Regions from separate parts of the Lacicoccus kunmingensis DSM 17847 genome, predicted to be linked through region 2. Evidence: predicted binding sites of a transcription regulator. Region 2 holds the regulator's gene; each other region holds the start of a gene.
What was found. Region 2 encodes Rex, which represses fermentation and respiration genes when NADH is low (regulators of the CRP and FNR family bind a similar motif). Its sites were predicted from a motif close to TTGTGAAATATTTCACAA; they were not measured.

Region 1 (7,456 bases), on a different contig from region 2:
GCCGGATTTCAGCAATGGTAAACACAATTGATTTAACAATTCAAAACATGAATGGAGAGATAGAAATGACAAATGAAGATAAATTTAGTGGCATAGATTTCAGCAATAACCCATACGAGCAGGAAGCGAGAGAACGGTGGGGTGATGCGGCAGTTGATGAATCCAATAGAAAAATGAGACAGATGGGCACAGAAGAAGTGGAAACGAAATTCAGGGAAATATTAACAGACCTTGCAGAAATCAGGCATACCGACCCTTCAAGTGAAGAGGCGCAGTCCGAAATCAATAAATGGTTTGTATTTCTGAATGAAATGGGAGAATACTCCCTGGCTGCCTTCAAAAGTCTTGGCGATATGTATGTGGAAGATGAGAGGTTTACAAAAAATATCGATGAATTTGGAGATGGTCTTTCTGAATTCATGCAAAGTGCGATGAACGAATATTATGAACAAAATAAATAACCCCCGAATAAGGGGGTTATTCTGCTTCCTGCATCAGGCTGTGGATTTTTCGGACGGTGTTGACGTTTCTGACTGTCATCTTTTTATAAATTTTTGTGCCGACGATTTTGGAAATTCCGCTTTTAGAAGCATTTACCTTATCTACTGACCAGAGGACGGCGCCGGGTCTGTACATGACATTGTCGATATCAGGTCGGATTTTTAAATTTTCCAGTATGGATTCATCATCGATCTCGTCCCATAAAAACATGACATCGCTCTTCATGTCATTATCATTCTTCCAGTTTTCCGGCAGAAAATGTATGATATTTTCGATCTCATCTTTACTTCTGAGCAGGACTTTTATATCCAGTTCGAAATCTTTAAGAATGACTGCTTCAAGCGTTTCTGCCAATTTGAAAGTATTAGGGTCTTTATTTGTAAAAATGATGTTGCCTGAATTGATATAAGTGACCACGTCCGTCATGCCGGCTGTTTCAAATGACTTTTTAAGAATTTTCATATCGACCTTGTTTCTGCCGCCGATATTGATACCGCGGAGTAAAGCGACATACATCATAGTAACCACTCCCTTGGCCTTATCTTGCTATCTCATACTGCAGCGCAAATGCATCCAGTAATGAACGTGCCTCATCAGTGGACTTTGTGTTCATCAAGTTATTCCTGAGTTCTCCGGCGCCTCTGAATCCTTTGACGTATATTTTGAAGAAGCGGTGAAGTGTAATATATCTTCTTTCTACGATTTCTGAATATTTATCAAAAAGATCAAGGTGCAGACGCAGCAGTTCGAGGTATTCATCACTGGTGTGTTCCTTTTGATCCACTTCGAACGCAAACGGGTTTTTAAATATGCCACGGCCGATCATCACGCCGTCCACACCATATTGTTCAACGAGTTCCAGACCTGTTTTACGGTCGGGGATGTCACCATTGATTGTAAGGAGAGTATCCGGTGCGATTTCATCACGAAGTTTTTTGATTTCCGGGATCAGTTCCCAGTGTGCATCCACTTTACTCATCTCTTTTCTTGTACGGAGGTGGATGGAAAGGTTCGCAATATCCTGTTCCAAAATATGCTTCAGCCAGTCGTGCCATTCATCCACTTTAAGCATGCCGAGACGGGTTTTGACACTGACGGGAAGACCGCCTGCCTTTGCTGCCTGTATCAGTTCGGCCGCCACTTCGGGACGTTGGATCAGACCGCATCCCTTGCCGTTGCCGACCACATTGGCGACCGGACATCCCATGTTGATATCGAGACCCTTGAATCCGGCTTCCGCCATGCCGATGCTCATTTCCCGGAAATGTTCGGGTTTATCTCCCCAAATATGAGCAACAATCGGCTGTTCATCTTCTGTAAAAGACAGCCGGCCGCGTACACTGGCTTTCCCGTCCGGGTGGCAGTAGCTGTCCGAGTTTGTAAACTCTGTAAAATACACATCAGGCGCTGCTGCTTCAGCGACTACATGGCGGAACACCACATCAGTCACATCTTCCATTGGTGCCAGCACGAAAAAAGGGCGGGGCAGATCCTGCCAAAAATTTTCTTTCATAAAATACAATCCTCTCAATGACTTCATATATAACGATATATGAGTCTTAAAATAACATGTATATTATACCAGAATATATCAGAATTAAAAGTAGGTTGAAATATAGTAATTGGATGATAATCGTCACTATTCATTAAGAAGGTGTAAATTTAACATTAAAATATAGTAAAAAATACTTGAAAAGATTCAGGAAAAAGGATAATATAATATTCAGGCGTTAAAACGCTCTAATAATATTGCCGCGGGATGGAGCAGTTCGGTAGCTCGTCGGGCTCATAACCCGGAGGTCGTTGGTTCGAATCCAACTCCCGCAATTTTTTTATTTGAAGTGGTCCCGTGGTGTAGCGGTTAACATGCCTGCCTGTCACGCAGGAGATCGCGGGTTCAATTCCCGTCGGGACCGCCATTTGTTTTAATTACATATGCAGGTCCAGTAGCTCAGTCGGTAGAGCAAAGGATTGAAAATCCTTGTGTCGGCGGTTCGATTCCGTCCTGGACCATTTAGCACCTTTATGGCGGTTGTGGTGAAGTGGTTAACACACCGGATTGTGGTTCCGGCATGCGTGGGTTCGAACCCCATCAGCCGCCCTTTATATTTTGATGCGGGTGTAGTTAAATGGTATAACCTCAGCCTTCCAAGCTGATGTTGTCGGTTCGATTCCGATCACCCGCTTTTACTTATTATTCCACAGTAGCTCAGTGGTAGAGCTATCGGCTGTTAACCGATCGGTCGTAGGTTCGAATCCTACCTGTGGAGCTTCTGGCCCGTTGGTCAAGCGGTTAAGACACCGCCCTTTCACGGCGGTAACACGGGTTCGAGTCCCGTACGGGTCATAATTAGAAGTGTACTCATTGCACTTCTATTTTTATTGTGGACAGTTGGCCGAGCGGCTTAAGGCGCACGCCTGGAACGCGTGTAAACGGTTTTCCCGTTTCTAGGGTTCAAATCCCTAACTGTCCGTTACTTAATACCCTTGTCAAACTTCGGTTTGACAAGGGTATTTTTTATTTGGCTGAAAAACGATGGAGTGAATAAACACAAGTCATCCGTTTGTTCCGTATCAGATGTGTGGTGAAGAAGGGGGAGGGGGTGTCAATTTTTCAGGTGGCTTACTTAAAGGACATGGAGATTTTGAAACAATTGATTTTATTGCCTTTTAAATATTTCAAAGAATGATCGATTTAAGATGACTGGGAATGAGTTTTGGAATATGTGTAAAAATTTAATGAAAAATCTGAAGTAATGGAAGAATAGTAAGCCGATTATTTAATTATCAGGTGAGTCCCTGGTGATTTTTTTATGTACTTGGACATTTTTTGAGTTAAAAGTCAATTTTTATTTATTTCATTATAATTAAATAATATATTTCAAAAGTTTCAAAAGGTGAAATTAACCATAAACCTTGATGTAACGACAATGACAGTGGTTTGACCACTGATTATTAGGACCAAGTCTTAGTATTAGGTGTGAAATTTAAATTTTAAAAATATTGAATTATTTGAAATGAAATCGTTTACATTTAAGAAATGTGGTGTTACATTTATTAATGTGAAAAGGAGGAAAACAAAGGGATGTTTATAATTAGAAAATTTTATTAAATGTCGGGAGATTGGGATATGGAGATTATTTCATACAGAGATTTAAAAAATATTGTTAAAAACGGAGATGTTATTGCTGTTGCTGCCTTATCCACCGGCAATCTGCCGATGGAAATATTAAAGCACCTGGCGGAACAGCATGATGAAGACGGGACGCCTGATGATCTGACTTTTATCGTTTCAAATGATATCAGTGACTTTGATGACGGTTTCGATTTCGATTCTTTTGTATCAAGGGGTATGGTGAAAAGAATCATTTCCAGTTTAATTATAGCGTCACCGTTTACAATCGAAGCGATCAAGAATAATGAGATTGAGGGTTATTTTCTGCCTCAGGGCGTTATTGCGACACATTACAGACATCATTCATCATCTTTGCCGGGAATGATTTCCAAAATCGGATTAAACACGGTTGTGGATCCGAGACATTCAGGCGGTAAAATGAACGATGTCACTGAGGAGGATCTGGTTTCATTGCTTGAAATTAATGATGAAGAATATCTTCATTATAATTTTCCCGCCATTGATGTGACGTTGTTAAGAGGTACTTATGCGGATGAGAAAGGGAATATTTTTATGACCCATGAATCTCATCTCGGTGAAGGGTTCAGTGCTGCTTCGGCTGCGCGGCAGAACAACGGCAAAGTCATCGTGCAGGTCAAAGAGGTCATTGAAAGCGGAAGATATAATCCGAATGAGGTCTTTATACCGGGGGAGCTTGTCGACTATGTCGTTGTAAATAAAAATCCGAAATATCATAAACAGGTCATTCAGACTTATTATGATCCGGCTCTGTCCGGCCACCACAGAATTGTAAAATCGAAAGAGAAATATTTGGACTTCAGTGCCAGAAAAATCATATTAAGACGTTCATCGCAGTTTTTAAAAAAGGGGGATGCTGTCAGCGTCGGCTACGGCATCAATAATGAACTGAGCAATGTCTTAAGAGAAGAACGTGCTGATGATCTTGTCAGATTGAATATCGATACGGGAATTTTCGGCGGTATGATCGGCAGCGGGAATCACTTCGGCATGAATTACAATCTTGATGCCAGAATGCGGCATGATATGACATGGGACTTTATTTTTAATGGTGGTCTGGATATTGCGTTTCTGAGTTTTGCTGAAATCGACGGTTCGGGCAATGTCAACGTATCGAAGTTCGGGGACAGAATGAATGGCAGCGGTGGATTTATAGATATCAGTCAGACGATTAAAACATTGATATTTTCAGGGACGATGGTCGTGGGGGCGAAGTCGGCCTGTGAAAATAATGAATTGCAGATTGAAGAAGAGGGGTTTTCGAAGAAGTTTGTAGATCATGTTAAAAGTCTGGACTTTAATGCTGCTCATTCCAGAGAACTTGGACAGACCGTCTATTATGTTACGGAACGCGCAGTCTTCCAGCTGACTGATGAAGGTTTGGAAATGATTGAAATCGCACCGGGGCTTGAGTTGGAACGTGATGTTCTGTCACAGATGGATTTCAAGCCTGTCATATCTGAAAATCTGAAAGTCATCGACAAAGGCATTTTTCATGAAACATGGGGGAAACTTGCACAATCGATCAAAGAATAATTATTAACAAAGGGGAAGATTCAAATGAATTATGATTGGATTAAAACAAGATCGGATTACGATGAAGTGAAAGCAGCGGTCATTGACCCTCAGAAGGGGACTGAGTGGTCATATCAGGAGATGAATATTCGTGCGGAAAACCTGGCGAATCATTTGAAGGATCAGGGCATCAAACGTGGTGACGTTGTCGGGATTTTTGCGCCGAACGACGTAGCGATATTCGATCTACTGTTTGCATCATTTAAAATGGGTGTTGTATTTTTGCCGATCAACTGGCGCTTAAAGCCTATGGAAATCCAGAGCATCATCGAAGATTCCGGTGTGAAGATGATTTTCTATTCACTGCGACATAAAGAGAGTCTGACAGGTACACCTGAAGAACTGCTGCACATGGATATCGATTCAGCGGAATATGATGAAATATGCAGCCCGGAAAATCACCGCCCGTTTGAAACGGCTGATGTCGAAAGCGACGATCTGGCATCTCTGATGTATACGAGCGGGACGACGGGACTGCCTAAAGGGGTCATGTTCACATATGAATCATATGTTTCGAACGTCATCAATGCAGCACTGACATATAAAACAAACGCCAACCAGACGTCTATCATTTCGACACCGATGTTCCATGTCCTCGGCCTGAACGATACTGCACTGCCGCTCATTATGTCAGGCGGGACGCTCGTTCTTCACAGATACTTCGACGGCGCTGAAATTAATAATCTGATGGCGAAATTCAAACCGGATTACTTAATCATGATTCCGACGATGTTTTACGGCATGCTTGCTGCGGAGAATTTCAATCCGAAAAACTTCGAGAATATCGAATATCTGATACAGGGCGGATCGGCACCGCTGCCGGCTGTCCAGAAGAAATTTGAAAGCATGGGGCTTACGCTGATCAATGGTTACGGCCTGACAGAAGCACCGCTTGCGATGGTCAATACACCGCACAATTCAAAAGTGAAGCCGATGACAATCGGAAAGCCGATCATGTACGTTGATATGAAACTGTTCAACGATGACGGCAGTGAAACAGAAGACGGAGAAATCGGTGAACTTGGGGTTAAAGGTAAAAACGTCACGGCAGGGTACTGGAACAAACCGGAAATGACTGCCAAATCATTCCGCGACGGTTATTTCTTAACCGGAGACCTTGCAAAAAAAGATGGAGAAGGGGACATCTTTATCGTCAACCGTAAAAAAGAGCTGATCATTACCGGCGGAGAAAACGTACTGCCTTCTGAAGTTGAAGCTGCACTTTCAGAACATCCAATAGTAAGAACAGCGATTGTCGTCGGTTATGACAACCCTGAATACGGGGAATCTGTATCTGCTGCGATTGTTCTTGCTGAAGAAACTGAGAACTACGAAGAGATTCTGGATGCACATATAAGAGAAAGAGTGGCGGGATATAAAATTCCAAGACTTTATCTTGAGATGAAAGATATTCCATTAAACTCTACGGCGAAGCCGGACAGGATGGAAATCCAGAGAATGATGAATGAAAAAGCTAAAGAAAAAGAAATGAATTAATGAAATTTCTAAACATGATTGTAAGCGTTATCATAAATGCGGAGGGGACATTATGACTGAAAAAGATAAAGTATTGAAAGAATTATATCCGGAAGATCTGTTGAATGTATCAAAAGAATTAACTGAAGGGGAAGTTGAATTTTTAAAACAGCTGGATGATCTGCTGGAAACAAAGTACCGTGATTCAATCAACGACCACTGGGTGAATGCCACAGTGCCGGAAGACTTTTTTGATGATATGGGGAAGCTGAACTATTTCAGAAACCCATTGTTGTTTGAAGGACGTGAAGGGGCGAAAACACCGAGCCAGCTGTTCCAGTTCTTCATGTCATATACTGTGGCACGATTCGACGTGTCTTTAGTTACTGTACTCGGTGTGCACCAGGGCCTCGGCCATAATGCATTTCTGTTCGGCGGTTCGAAAGAACAGGTAGCACATTATATACCGAAGCTGCAGTCGCATGAACTGAGAACATGTTTTGCACTGACTGAGCCGGAGCATGGTTCTGACGTCGCAGGCGGGCTGGAAACAACCGCAAAACGTGACGGTGATCAGTGGATCATCAACGGGACGAAAAAATGGATCGGTGGTGCCAATGTATCGGATGTGATTCCTTTATTTGCCGTAGATGTGGATACGGGAAAACCGAAAGGATTTATCATCCGGCCGGAGCAGGACGGCGTGGATATCGATGTGATTGAAAATAAGATCGCACTCAGGATCATACC
Region 2 (7,456 bases):
ACCACAACTCCTCAAGGACATTTTTGCTGGAAGTGAATTCGGCCTGTTTCTGATCGTAATATCCGATTGAAACATTGGTGCCGTAAACGATGTCACCGGCTTTTTTCTGTATTTTCTTTGCGATGGTTTTGACGAGAGTGGATTTACCGATGCCGTTGGGGCCGAGTATCGCAAGCCTGTCCCGTTTTTCCACACTGAAGTTGATATGGTTGTTAAGCACCTCATCATAGCCGATTGACAGGTCATTGATTCTGAGTACATCATTACCGCTTTCACGCTTTATATTGAAAGTGAAATTGGCATTTTTATGATCCTGTTTCGGGGCGTTGATGCGTTCCATCATTTCGAGTTTTTTCCGTCTGTCTTTTGCCATGCCGCTCGTGGAGGCACGTGCGATATTTTTATCGACAAAATTTTCCAGTCTGGCAATTTCTTTTTGCTGTCGTTCATATTGCTTCATGGTCAACTGGTATCGTTTCTCTTTTTCCACAACATACTTGGAATAATTGGTGTGATAGAGTGTACCGGTGCCAAGTTCCACTTCATATATTTTGTCGACGGTTTTATCCAGGAAGTATCTGTCGTGACTGATGATGACGACAGCGCCCTGGAAGCTGTTTAAATACTGTTCGAGCCATTCTACCGTATCCATGTCCAGATGATTTGTCGGCTCATCGAGAAGCAGCAGATCGGGCTTTGAGAGCAGCATCTGGGCAAGTGACAGACGAGTCTTCTGGCCGCCTGAAAATTCATCGACTGGACGCTCAAGATCGCTCACATCAAAACTCAATCCGGTCAGTACCATTTTGATATTGGAATCTATATGATAGCCGTCCTGATTTTCAAAAGCGTTTTGAAGTCTTTCCAGCTTGTTCACATAGTCCTGGTATTTCTCATGGGTATATTCATTATTTTCAAGCCATAGAGTGACTTCATCCATTTCATCTTTCAACGCTAAAACTTTTTTGAATGGACGTCTCATCTCTTCTTGTACCGTGAGACTGGACTCCAAAGTCATCTGTTGGGTCAAATAACCGACGGATGTTCCTTTGGGCTGCGTAAGATTACCGCTGTCATAACTCATTTCCCCGGCCATTATTTTCATCAGAGTAGTTTTGCCGGCACCATTTTTGCCAACGATACCTATATTTTCACCTGATTTGATTTCCAAAGTGACTTTATCGAAAACCAGATCAGTGACAAATGATTTTTTTAAATTAGATAATTGCATTACGATCATAAATTTCCCTCACTTTCTTTATAGTCTACAACAGTATACTGAAAAAAACGATGGTAATTCACATGCAATAGTAGGAAGGAATGCACTATTTATGCTATAATAATGTCATTAGTCAATGGGTAGGTGTAAATGATTGTGAATACAAAAAAGAAAATTCCAAACGCAACAATGAAGCGGCTACCTCTTTATTATAGATATTTTAAACAAGTAGAAGAAGCAGCTACTGACAGAGTATCATCAAAAGAGATAAGTGAAGCTTTGGATATTGATTCAGCCACAATCCGAAGAGATTTTTCTTATTTTGGAGAACTTGGACGTAAAGGGTATGGCTATAATGTAAAAAGCTTATTGAATTTCTTTATGGAACATATCCAGGGTACCGACAAGAAAAACATTGTGCTAGTGGGAGTAGGAAATTTAGGCAGTGCATTATTGAATTATAAATTCAATAATTTAAGTGATAAAATGAATGTAGTCGCAGGTCTCGACAACAATGAAAAACTGATCGGCACAAAGATTAATGATGTCACGATTCATCACACAGATGAACTTGAATCAATAATTGAAGAGGGGAATGTGGAAGTTGCAATATTAACCCTGCCGGTTTCAGCGAGTCAGGAAATGGCTGAAAGACTTGTCGATGCAGGCGTTAAAGGCATTTTGAATTTCACACCGACAAGATTGGATTTAGACAAAAAGATTTATGTACATAACATCGACCTGGGTGTTGAGTTACAAGCATTATTCTTTTATATGAAGAATTTATAGAAAGGGGAAAATAATTATGTATACATTCTTATTACCATCCACTTTGATGGTCACCGGTCCCGTCAGTTTAATCGTAATCGCAGTAGTGGCATTAATCATTTTTGGACCAAAGAAACTCCCGCAGTTCGGGCGGGCTATCGGTTCCACATTGAAAGAATTTAAAGATGCAACTAAAGGTTTGGCAGAAGACGATGAGGACGAAGAAGAAAAGAAGAAAGAAACTAAGAAAATTGAATCAGAGTCATAATAATAATGGTGGCGAAAGCCACCTTTTTTTAAGAGGTGAATCAACTTATGCAAGATGAAGAAAAAAAGGATATAATGGAGCATTTGGATGAGCTCAGAAAACGATTGCTCATCGTAATGTATTTTTTTCTTGCTGCATTAATTGTGGGCTTTTTTTTATCCCAACCTTTAATTTATCAGATGCAGAACGCACCTTGGACTGGGGATATCCAAATGCACGCCTTTCAGGTGGCAGATCCGCTTAAAATTTACATAATGGTGATTATAATCATCGCATTTGTTATTATTTTACCGGTCATTCTCTATCAGCTATGGGCTTTTATTTCTCCGGGACTGTACAGTAATGAGCAAAAGCTAACATTGAGTTATATTCCTATAGTGATGATATTGATGTTGACGGGTATGGCTTTCAGCTACTTCATTGTCGTACCTTACATTGTACAGTTTACTTTTGATTTATCGGCAAATATGGGAATAGAAACGACGATAGGAATTAACCAGTACTTTGGCTTCTTGTTCCGCATTGTACTGCCATTTGGTGTAATATTCCAGATGCCGATTTTGGTTCTCTTTTTGACACAGCTGGGGATGATTACACCTATGTTTCTAAAACAGAACCGTAAATATGCTTACTTCATATTATTCATCATTGCGGCTATTATCGCACCGCCGGACTTTATGACACATATAATTTTAACGATTCCGATGATCCTGCTTTATGAAATCAGCATCGTAATTTCTAAATATGGTTACAAGAGATATTTGAAAGCAGAACAAAAAGCAATAGAAGAATCTTTGGATGAAGATTAGGGGGTAGAGGGTTGGATAGACATGAAAATATTCAATTGAAAGCGTTAGAAGCGATGAGTCATAACGATTTAAATTCGTATATTGAACATGTTAACAGTAGCCCGTGGCGCCAGAAATATCATGTGGAAAGTGTGCTTGGTTCAATCAACGCGCCTGCTGCGGTATTTTATGACGACAACAGTGAAAAATACCATCTGTTTTACACATGGAGGCCGGTGTTGGAAGAGGAAGAACAGCATTGGTACCATGTGACTTCCAAAGATCTTTCAACGTTCACTAATGAGGGTGTTAAATTAAAGCCTGATACACTGTTTGATGATAAAGGTCTTTCCTCGGGTTCCTCATTAAATATAAAAGAACGGGAACATATCTTTTATATCGGGCGTTCTCTTTCACAAGGGTCATTCAAATATAAACAATTGATAGCCCATTTGGACGAACGTTATAAATTGATTAAACATACTGTCCCTCTGGTTGAAGGTTTTGAAGCGCAATTCAGTCAGCTTAAAGATTCTAAAGTGATATTGACGAACGGTAAATATATTTTATTGATCGGAGCAGAGTCTGACAATGAGAATGGCTGTCTTGCAGTGTTTGAAGCGGATAATGTTTCTGAATTTGAGTACAAGGGCATTCTTCAGACCGGGCTGGATGAGTTCGGCTGGCTGTGGGAGTATCCTGATTATTTTTCTGCGGGCGGCAGGGATGTTCTGGTGTTTTGCCCACAGGGCGTTGACAGATACGGCAATTATTTCAGAAATAACTTTCAGGCAGGTTATCTGATTGGAGATATGAATTTTGATCATTACTCCATGACTCATGGTGAATTTAAGGAGTTCGATGCCGGTTTTGATTTTTATGCACCAAAAGTATTCACTGATTCAGAAAAGCGTCAGGTGATTATCGGAAACTTGCACATGCCGACGACCTCCTATCCGACGGAGAATTTTCATTATGAAAACTGTCTGAGCATTCCGAGAGTTTTAAATGTCGAAGGTGAGAAGCTCAAACAGACGCCGCATCCTAACATGATTAATTTAAGAGAAAATGAAGTGACTGCTCTCGGTTATTTTAAACAGTACAATAAACGCATGAGAGATTTTTATGGAGAGTCTTATGAATTGATCGTAGAATTCAATGATTATAATGCGAGTGAAATCTACCTGAACTTACGGGTGGGTAAAAGGAATGAAACGCGCCTGATTTATAATGTCGAAGAGCGTATGTTCAAACTTGATACTTCTTTCAGCGGTGAACAGCCTGAAGGGGTGGAGGAATGCGAGCGGCATGTACATTTGGATACTCCTTTATATAAACTTCAAATATTCATGGATGTTTCAAGCCTGGAGATATTTATTAACGATGGTGAAGCGGTCATGAGTGCAAGAATATTCCCTGAAAAAGACGCCAGGGGAGTGGAGTTATCCACCGAGACAGGTCAGTGTTATGTGAACTTGATCCGCTATGATTTGAAAGCATTCGATCATGACGAAATTATATCTCAAAATTAAGGTCATTAATTTGTAAATTTAAGTAATATTTTGCTAAATTTATCATCAAAAATGAAGAAATCATGTTATAATTAACTAAATATTTATAGTATTTGTAGGGAATCAATAAGTTTGGGGGAAATGATATGTTCTCGGTACTGAGCCAGATTAGTAAAAGGCAAGAATACATGACACCAGTTGAACAACGTATAGCAACATTTATTCTTGAAAACCCTAGGAAAGTTATTAATATGCCTGTTAAGGATATCGCCATCAACAGCAATACGAGCGATGCCGCCATCGTCAGATTTGCCAAAAGAGTGGGCCTTGCAGGTATAAAAGAACTAAAAGTCGAGTTGGCTAAAGAACTGCATACGCTTGAAAAAGAAAATATTTCAAGAGTGATAGATTTAGAGAGAGATAATCATAAAGATATTTTTGATAAAGTGTTTAAAAATACGATTCAGGCCCTTTATAACACTGAAAAGATTGTCAGCCGTGATGTAATGAAAGAAGCTGCGCACTTGATCTTGCAGGCAGACAACACATTTATATACGGTGTCGGGGACTCGGCAAACGTCGGTCAGGACATGGAACAGAAACTTCACCGTGTAAATGTGAATGCATTTTTTACAGCAGATAAATATTTATGTTTCACAAGGTTGTCCAATGCGGCAGAAAATGATGTTTTATTTGTCATAACACTTTCAGGGAAAACGGCGGAAGTCATCGAAGTGGTGAAGAAAGCGAAAGCGCTTGGTGTTAAAACGGTCATACTGACACAAAACCATGCATCGATAGCGAAAAGACATTCTGATCTGGCGATTGAAATTACGGAAGAAGAGACCAATATACAGTATATGAATATGACAAGCCGTATTGCACAGCTGGTAATCTGTGATGTTCTATTCTTCTATGTGTGCAGGGAGCTTGGAACTTCAGCATATGATAATATTATAAAAACTTATGATGCCACCCATTAAATATTGAATAAAAATTATGAAGAACCAGTGACCTGGTACCTCCTAAGTTTACAGATGAAATAAAAAATCTGTAAAACTTAGGAGGATTTTTTATGGCTCGACATAGAAGTTTTGAAGAGAAGATACAGATCGTTGAATATTATTTAAAGAATGGAGATATAAAAACGACAGCTCAGCGCTTTGATATTAACACCAATACAATCAGTGAGTGGCTGTTGATGTACCAAGAGAAGGGACCGGATTCATTAAAAGTCAGCAGGCGTCATCAGTCATATACCACTGACTTTAAAGAAATAGTCATTAAGGAATATCTGAACACAGACATCGGTTATAGACCACTCGCCAGAAAATACAATATTCCAGGAAAAGAGACAGTCAAGAAATGGGTTCTCGAGTATACTGAAGGTAAGAAAATCAAGTCTACCTTTGGAGGGACGTCGTCTATGACGAAATCCAGAAAGACCACATACGAAGAACGATTAAATATTGCACAATATTATGAGTCAAATGATATCAGTATCCGTGAACTGTCCGAGCGGTTTGAGGTCACCTATCAACAAGCCTATCAATATGTGAAGAAATATGAGGCGGCCGGTCAGTATGGGTTGGAAGATCGACGGGGCCGTCGTAAACCCGACAGTGCACTAACAGAAACGGACAAACTGAAAAGAGAATTGGAAGTGGAACGTCGGAAACGAAAGAAAATGGCGGTTGAGAATGCCTTCTTAAAAAAGTTGGAAGAACTCGAGAGGAGACGCAAGTAAGCCGAGTTCGGGGTCAACGTATTCATGAAGCAATCACAGCGCTGCACAGGACAGGCTATTCCATCTCTGATCTGTGCGAAGTCGCTAACATCAGCCGTCAAGCTTATTATCAATATCAGAAACGCCAGAAACCACAATACGAGGTGGAAAACGAAAGCATCGCAGAATGCATCGCTGAGCTTTATATTAAATATAATGGTGTCCCGGGTTATCGAATGATGAGAAATTTAGTCAATTGTCACTTGAACACATCCTATGGTGCGAGACGGATCCTACGGATTATGCAGCTCATGGGTATCCAATCCGTCACACGTAAAAAGAAGGTCGTACGCACTCAGAAATCTGGAGACTTCACAGCAGATAACGGTTTAGGCAGACAGTTCATCTCAGAATTCAAGAATGAGAAATGGCTGACGGATGTGACCGAATACAAACTGAAGAATGGGTCTCGTGTCTTTATGTGTGCTATCCTGGATTTGTTTGATAACAGTGTTGTCGCCCATCATTTTAGCTTTAGTAATAATAACCAACTGGTATTCAAAACATTCGAAGCCGCGCTGACAGCCAATCCCGGCGCCTCACCCATGGTACACAGCGACCGCGGTTTCCAGTTCACTTCATATGGTTTCAGAACGATTTTGAAAGCCCATGGTATGACACAAAGTATGTCTCGTCCGGGAAAGTGTATTGATAATGGCCCAATGGAATCCTTTTTTGGTAAACTCAAAGCAGAACGGTATCACTTAGTAAGAAAAGTTGAGGGGTATCAGACGTATGATCAACTCATCAATGACTTAGGCTTGTACATCCATTTTTATAATAATGAACGCCCACAAGATGTATTATATGGACTGACCCCCATCGAATTACGGCGTGTTGCCGCATAAAAAAACTGAGATTCGAATCTCAGTTTTTTTATTTCACTGTAAACTTTAGTGATACCAGGTCACAGTCAGTTTTGACCGGTTATTTTTGTTTTAAATATTACATAATTATATTGCTTGAAATAATATTGAAATAATTGATGACTAGTATTAAAGCTGTGTTACATATTTCAAAAATTGTAGATAGAGATTGGAAATTTTTATATACTTATCTTATCAGTTTAGACTGTGCTTAGATATTTCAGTATGGAGGAATAGATATGAATAGAAA
Region 3 (7,456 bases), on a different contig from region 2:
CGTTAAGACTGATGAAGCAGGCGGATAAATTCAACCGGCCGATCATCTGTTTTATAGATACAAAAGGCGCATATCCCGGAAAAGCAGCCGAAGAGCGCGGGCAGAGTGAATCCATCGCGCGCAACCTGGTGGAAATGGCAGGGCTTAAAGTGCCTGTTATCAGCATTGTCATCGGGGAAGGCGGCTCCGGCGGGGCACTTGCTCTCGGCGTGTGCAACCGTCTCTTAATGCTAGAGAACGCGACTTATTCCGTCATATCACCGGAAGGTGCTGCGAGCATCCTTTTCAAAGATGCATCATTAAAAGAAATAGCAGCAGAATCATTGAAAATCACAGCAGGCGACCTTAAGGAACTCGGCATCGCCGACGCTGTAATCAAAGAGCCGGACGGCGGCGCACATCAGGACAAGGAATTCGTATTTAAAAGTCTGGATGAGACGCTCCATGACTACTTGTCCGAACTGTCCAAACTATCATCTGATGAACTGGTCGACGACCGTTTCGACAAGTATATGTCCATCGGCGAATATAAGGAACAGACGTAAGCAACCCGAAAAGGGTTGCTTTTTTTATTCCTGTTATTTTCTTGTTACAATATAATGGATAGATTAAATTGTATATGCTATTTTTAAAGTAAGAAACAGAGATGGGGGCTATTTATGAAGAAAATTGCAGTATTGACAAGTGGTGGAGATTCCCCTGGAATGAATGCCGCCATAAGATCTGTAGTGAGAAAAAGTATTTTTGAAGGATATGAAGTATATGGTGTATATCAGGGGTTCCAGGGACTGATCAATGATAATATAGAAAAGCTGGAACTTGGTGATGTCGGTGACATCATCCAAAGAGGGGGAACGAAACTGTTCAGTGCAAGATGTCCGGAATTCATCGATGCAGGGGTGCGTCAAAAAGGTCTCGACAACCTTAAGAAATACGGCATCGATTCGCTGGTCGTCATCGGGGGTGACGGCAGCTACAGAGGCGCACAGAGATTGAATGAAGAAGGGATCAAAACAATCGGTGTGCCCGGAACGATTGATAATGACATCAACGGCACGGACTTCACCATCGGTTTTGATACGGCATTGAATACGGTTGTTGACGCAGTCGACAGAATCAGGGATACTGCAACGAGCCACGAAAGAACATTCATCATAGAAGTGATGGGCAGAGACGCCGGTGACCTTGCGCTTTGGGCCGGTCTTGCAGGCGGTGCCGAAACGATTTTGATTCCTGAAGCGGCGGCGGATATAAAAGCTGTGGCCGAAAGAATCGAAACCGGGATGAACCGTGGTAAGAAACATTCCATCATCATTGTGGCAGAAGGGGTAATGTCTGCACAGGAATGTGGTATGGAGCTCAGGAAATATATCAATGTGGATACGAGAGAAAGTGTTCTCGGCCATATGCAGCGCGGCGGTAAGCCGACCGGCAATGACAGAGTGCTTGCTTCAAGACTCGGTGCACTTGCCGTGGATTTATTGAAAGATGGTATTTCCGGCTGTGCAGTGGGTATAGAGAATAACAAGCTTGTTGAAACAAAATTTGATAAAATATTTGATGAGAAACATCAGATTGACAGAGCACTATATAAACTTTCCCAGGAGTTATCAATTTAGGAGGATATTATAAATGAGAAAAACAAAGATTGTTTGTACAATTGGACCTGCATCAGAATCACCGGAAATGTTGGAAAGATTAATGGCAGAAGGCATGAACGTTGCACGATTGAACTTTTCACACGGTGATCACGAAGAACATGCTGCACGAATTAAAAATATCAGACGTGTCGCTTCAAAATTGGATAAAACAGTCGGCATTCTGCTGGATACGAAAGGTCCTGAAATGAGAACGCACTCGATGGAGAACGGTGCGGTTGAAATGAAAAAAGGTCAGGCAATCACAGTTTCCATGAAAGAAGTCACAGGAACATCAGAGAAATTTTCAATCTCCTACGAAGGTTTGATCAACGACGTTGACACAGAAGACAGAATTTTACTGGATGACGGTCTGGTCGAACTGAAAATAAAAGAAATCGATAAAGAAGCTGGAGAAATCCACTGTGAAGTTTTAAACGACGGACTTCTCAAAAACAAAAAAGGTGTGAACGTTCCGGGAGTATCAGTCAACCTGCCGGGCATCACTGAAAAAGACGAGAGCGACATCCTTTTCGGAATCGAACAGGAAGTCGATTTCATTGCAGCAAGTTTCATAAGAAGAAATAAGGACATTCTCGAAATACGCGAACTGCTGGAACAACACGATGGCAGTTATATCAATATCATACCTAAAATTGAAAACCAGGAAGGCATTGACAATATCGACTCGATTCTTGAAGTATCTGACGGACTGATGGTGGCAAGAGGGGACCTGGGTGTCGAAATTCCACCGGAATCAGTGCCTATGGTACAGAAAGAGCTGATTAAAAAATGTAATCTGATCGGCAAGCCGGTAATTACAGCGACACAGATGCTGGATTCCATGCAGGTAAATCCGCGTTGTACACGCGCTGAGGCGAGTGACGTGGCAAACGCAATATATGACGGTTCCGATGCCGTGATGCTGAGCGGTGAAACAGCAGCAGGGGATTATCCGGTGGAAGCGGTCAGAACAATGGCTTCAATCGCAGTTTCTGCAGAGGAAGCGCAGGATTATAAAAAGCTTCTGTCAGACAGAACAAAAGTCCAGCAGACGAATCTTGTGACCGCGATTGGTGTTTCTGTTGCGCACACTGCACTCAATTTAAATTCCAAGGCCATTGTCGCTGCAACAGAATCCGGACATACAGCGCAGATTATTGCGAAATACAGACCTCAGGCGGATATCGTTGCAGTGACGCCTTACGGATATGTGGCAAGACAGCTTGAATTGATATGGGGCGTGCAGCCGATTGTTGAAGACGCCACGAAAGATACGGATACACTTTTAAATACTTCTGTATCCGTCACGCTTGAAAAAGGCTATGCGAGCTACGGTGACCTTCTGATCATCACTGCGGGTGTACCGACAGGTCAGGCAGGAACGACGAACTTGATGAAACTTCATGTTGTCGGCGATGTATTGATCAAAGCACAAGGTATCGGCAGAAGAAGCACGGTGGCCGAAGTTGTGACGGCGGACAACCTTTCAGAATTGAAATCGAAAGATATCAAAGATAAAATTGTCGTCCTCACTTCGGTTCAGTCCGAGATGACGGAATTGCTGGAAGAGGTGGCAGGGCTCGTCACTGTGGAAGGCGGATTGACCTCCCACGGTGCAATCGTCGGCCTGAACCTTGAGCTTGCGACAATCGTCGGTGCAAAAAACGCGTTTGAAATATTGAAAGACGGTGACCTTGTCACTATCGATTCCGCACAGAACTCCATTTACAGCGGACATGCAAACGTACTTTAATACTCATTTTACACCCCATTACCGTAATAGACGGCTGATGGGGTGTTTTTACATGACAAGCATCAAATATTTGTTTCACTCTAATTTTTTCACTGGTATAATGATTTTGAGGTGTTGACTATGAAAAGAAATTTATTATTGACTACGATTTTTGGATTAATGTTATTATTGACAGCATGTAATGGTAATGACGAGAATGATTCTGAATCGACTGGAGAAGAAAGTTCCGAGGAAGGCACAGAGGAATCAGAAGGTGAGACAAGTGAAGAATCTGAAGATGGATCCGGCGAAGCATCATCCCTTTCTGCAGATGAGCTGATCGACGGGGCACAGGAAAATTGGTCGGATACAGAAAGTTATGAACTGAATCAGGTTTATAACATGTCCAGCGGAGAAGACTCCAACCCGATAAGAACAATCACTACCCACAGCGATCAGAATGAACTTAAAATCGCGATCAACAGTGATGATCTGACAACGACGCACTATATCATCGACGGCGAACACTACATCTACAAAGGTGAAGCGCTCGAACTGCAGGATGAAGAGATGGATATTGAAAACTCCGCATACAGCGATCTGATCAGCCGGCTCGACAACTACAGATCCGGCGAAGTCACAGAAACAGAAAATGGCTATTCTCTTGCTGTGCAGTTTGAAAATCAGGAAGATATCAGCGTTTTATTGACTGAAGAAGCGAGCGGCATCATTGAAGATGCGGATGATATTTCGGGTGAGATGACACTCACTTTCGACAGTGAATACAAATATGACGGCGGCGAACTGACAGCTGTTGTAAACAGTGACGGCGAAGAATATGAGCTGTCATCGACAATCTCCATTGAAAGAATCGGCAATATACCTGTCATTGAAAAACCAAGCGGTATGTAAATCTCTGCAACATAAGGTAAAGTTATCTTTAACCATAAGATAATTAAACATTACTTATCATAACGCATATTTTCAAATATTCTGTTAGAAAAGCTTTGATGATGGGCTCTGATAGTGTTTATGTAAATGCTTTCACAAATATTGGCATTACATTGAAATATTCACAATATCTTATTCTTTGATATAATGAGAGAAACTATAAATATTTCTATAGTAATTTAGAGGAGGATTTAAAATGCCTGAGAACAAAGGTTTAGAAGGGGTAGTTGTTGCTAATTCCAAGATCAGTTCAATCATCGGTTCACAATTGACCTATGGTGGTTATGAAATAGATGATCTTGCTGAAAATGCACTGTTTGAGGAAGTGGTTTATCTGTTATGGAACGATAAGCTGCCGAATGAACAGGAGCTGGAAGCATTCAATAAAGAACTGTTTGATCTGATGAGTTTGGATGACAACATTTATAAGCATTTTGAATTATACCCGCTTGATAAAGTACATCCTATGTCGGCAGTCAGAACAGGTCTTTCACTGACAGCCCACTTTGATGAAAATGCTGAAGACAAATCATTGGAGGCGTCACAGCAGAAAGCGGTGCGCATACTCGCACAGCTGCCTGCACTTGTTGCAGCATTTGCACGACTGCGCAATGGCAAGGATGTTGTAAAACCTAAAGAAGGACTGACATATGCAGCGAATTTCCTGTATATGCTGAACGGTGAAGAGCCGACGGATACAGAAATCGAAGCGATGAATAAAGTGCTCGTACTGCATGCAGACCATGAGCTGAACGCTTCCACGTTTACAGCGCGTGTCTGTGTCGGAACTGAATCGGATGTGTACTCCGGTGTCACAGCGGCGATCGGTGCCCTTAAAGGCCCGCTTCACGGCGGTGCAAACGAACAGGTGATGGCGATGCTGAAGGATATCGGTACACTTGATAAAACGGACAGCTACATTCAAAAGAAATTTGAAAACAAAGAAAAAATTATGGGGATGGGCCACAGAGTATACAAAGAAGGCGACCCTCGTGCGAAATATTTAAAAGATATGTCTAAGAAACTGACAGACGAAAGCGGCAACAGCGAGCTGTTTGACATTTCAAAACGAATTGCTGAGATCGTTAAAGAAGAAAAAGGCCTTCTGCCTAACGTCGACTTCTTCAGTGCAACTGTCTATCACTCCATGGGCATTGAATCAGATCTCTTCACACCAATCTTTGCAATAAGCCGTGCATCAGGTTGGACAGCGCATATTTTAGAACAGTATGCAGACAACAGACTGATCAGACCAAGAGCAGAATATATCGGTGCAACAGACAGAAAATACGAACCAATCGAAAATAGATAATTTGGAGGAAAATTAATTATGGCTAGTGAAAAAATCACAACTAACAATGGTAATTTGACTGTACCAAACAAACCGGTTATCCCATTCATCATCGGTGACGGCACAGGCCCGGACATCTGGAATGCGGCACAAAAAGTATTAGACGGTGCTGTTGAAAAAGCATACAACGGAGAAAAAGAAATCGAATGGAAAGAAGTGCTTGCAGGACAGAAAGCTTTCGATGAAACAGGAGAGTGGCTGCCTCAGGAAACGCTTGATGCAATCAACGAATACCTTATTGCAATCAAAGGACCACTTACAACACCAATCGGCGGCGGTATCCGTTCACTGAACGTTGCACTGCGTCAAAAACTGGACCTTTTCACATGTCTGCGTCCGGTAAGATATTTTGACGGTGTCCCTTCACCGGTTAAACGTCCGGAAGATACTGACATGGTCATCTTCAGAGAAAACACTGAAGACATCTATGCAGGTATCGAATTCCAGGAAGGTTCAGAAGATGTTAAGAAAGTGATTGATTTCATCCAAGGTGAAATGGGCTCTGAAAACATCCGTTTCCCTGAGTCTTCAGGTATCGGTATCAAGCCGGTATCAAAAGAAGGTACTGAGCGTCTCGTACGTGCAGCGATCAACTATGCAATCGAACACAACCGTCCTTCTGTTACTTTAGTTCATAAAGGTAACATCATGAAGTTCACTGAAGGTGCGTTCAAAGCATGGGGTTACGACCTTGCTGAAAGAGAATTCGGCGATAAAGTATTCACTTGGAAAGAGTATGACAAAATCGTTGAAGAAAAAGGCCGCGAGGAAGCGGACAAAGTACAGGGAGAAGCAGAAGCTGCAGGTAAAATCATCGTTAAAGATGCAATCGCGGATATCTTCCTACAGCAGATCCTACTGCGTCCGAAAGAATTCGGCGTAGTCGCTACGATGAACCTGAACGGTGACTACATTTCCGATGCACTTGCTGCACAGGTCGGCGGTATCGGAATTGCACCAGGAGCGAACATCAACTACGAAACAGGACATGCAATCTTTGAAGCGACACACGGTACTGCACCTAAATATGCAGGACAGGATAAAGTGAATCCTTCATCAGTCATCCTTTCAGGCGTACTGCTTCTTGAGCACATCGGCTGGACTGAAGCTGCAAACCTGATTACTAAGGCGATGGAAAAAACAATCGCTTCTAAAGTAGTCACTTACGATTTTGCCCGTCAGATGGATGGCGCTAAAGAAGTGAAATGTTCAGAGTTCGGTGAAGAACTTGTTAAGAACATGGACTAATAAAAATTAATTTCAAGAAGAATGGTCAGATTGACCATTCTTCTTTTTTCTTTGTTTGAAAACATTTTCAAAACCATTTGATAATATGGCTGCGACCATTTATAATATAAGCCGTTATCTTTATTTTAAGATTACTTATATTTTTGGGAGGAAGAATGGAATGGAAAATGGTAGAAGTAAAAAAGGTCTCTTCCAAAAGTTCCTGGATTTTGTAGAATGGCTGGGGAATAAACTGCCTCATCCAGTTACATTATTTGCAATACTGGCAGGTTTGACACTGCTTGCGTCTTGGCTATTCGCAAGTATGGGCGTGTCGGTGCAACACCCTGGGGAAGAGGAGACAGTTTCAGTAACGAATCTGCTCAACGGAGAGGGTATTAATTACATATTCTCCACGATGACAGATAATTTCATTAATTTCGCACCGCTTGGCGTGGTATTGGTAACGATGCTCGGTATCGGTGTGGCAGAACATTCAGGTTTAATCAGTGCAGCGCTTAGAGGTTTTGTACTGTCAATACCTAAAAGTCTGAT

Region 1: fadX (fatty acid degradation protein FadX) is a predicted target of Rex. The motif match lies at 3,380-3,397, and genes of this name have one in related genera.
Region 3: BO48_RS02650 (citrate synthase) is a predicted target of Rex. The motif match lies at 4,405-4,422, and genes of this name have one in related genera.

Annotation. Positions count from the first base shown of each region.
Region 1 covers NZ_JCANUC010000002.1:216,251-223,706, reverse strand. Annotated here, with positions in the region: gene BO48_RS03660 (MerR family transcriptional regulator) at 1-461, shown strand, start outside; gene BO48_RS03655 (DUF1697 domain-containing protein) at 478-1,020, opposite strand; gene BO48_RS03650 (tRNA dihydrouridine synthase) at 1,040-2,014, opposite strand; tRNA gene BO48_RS03645 (tRNA-Met) at 2,255-2,328, shown strand; tRNA gene BO48_RS03640 (tRNA-Asp) at 2,345-2,420, shown strand; tRNA gene BO48_RS03635 (tRNA-Phe) at 2,442-2,514, shown strand; tRNA gene BO48_RS03630 (tRNA-His) at 2,530-2,602, shown strand; tRNA gene BO48_RS03625 (tRNA-Gly) at 2,617-2,687, shown strand; tRNA gene BO48_RS03620 (tRNA-Asn) at 2,700-2,771, shown strand; tRNA gene BO48_RS03615 (tRNA-Glu) at 2,777-2,848, shown strand; tRNA gene BO48_RS03610 (tRNA-Ser) at 2,888-2,975, shown strand; gene fadX (fatty acid degradation protein FadX) at 3,632-5,191, shown strand; gene fadD (long-chain-fatty-acid--CoA ligase FadD) at 5,216-6,727, shown strand; gene fadE (acyl-CoA dehydrogenase FadE) at 6,780-7,456, shown strand, end outside.
Region 2 covers NZ_JCANUC010000021.1:10,972-18,427, forward strand. Annotated here, with positions in the region: gene BO48_RS14420 (ABC-F family ATP-binding cassette domain-containing protein) at 1-1,240, opposite strand, end outside; gene BO48_RS14425 (redox-sensing transcriptional repressor Rex) at 1,373-2,008, shown strand; gene BO48_RS14430 (twin-arginine translocase TatA/TatE family subunit) at 2,025-2,255, shown strand; gene tatC (twin-arginine translocase subunit TatC) at 2,303-3,064, shown strand; gene BO48_RS14440 (glycoside hydrolase family 32 protein) at 3,076-4,575, shown strand; gene BO48_RS14445 (MurR/RpiR family transcriptional regulator) at 4,701-5,537, shown strand; gene BO48_RS14450 (helix-turn-helix domain-containing protein) at 5,630-6,301, shown strand; gene BO48_RS14455 (IS3 family transposase) at 6,322-7,188, shown strand; gene BO48_RS14460 (hypothetical protein) at 7,446-7,456, shown strand, end outside.
Region 3 covers NZ_JCANUC010000002.1:48,946-56,401, reverse strand. Annotated here, with positions in the region: gene BO48_RS02670 (acetyl-CoA carboxylase carboxyltransferase subunit alpha) at 1-545, shown strand, start outside; gene pfkA (6-phosphofructokinase) at 660-1,619, shown strand; gene pyk (pyruvate kinase) at 1,633-3,393, shown strand; gene BO48_RS02655 (hypothetical protein) at 3,514-4,284, shown strand; gene BO48_RS02650 (citrate synthase) at 4,520-5,635, shown strand; gene icd (NADP-dependent isocitrate dehydrogenase) at 5,651-6,922, shown strand; gene BO48_RS02640 (AbgT family transporter) at 7,083-7,456, shown strand, end outside.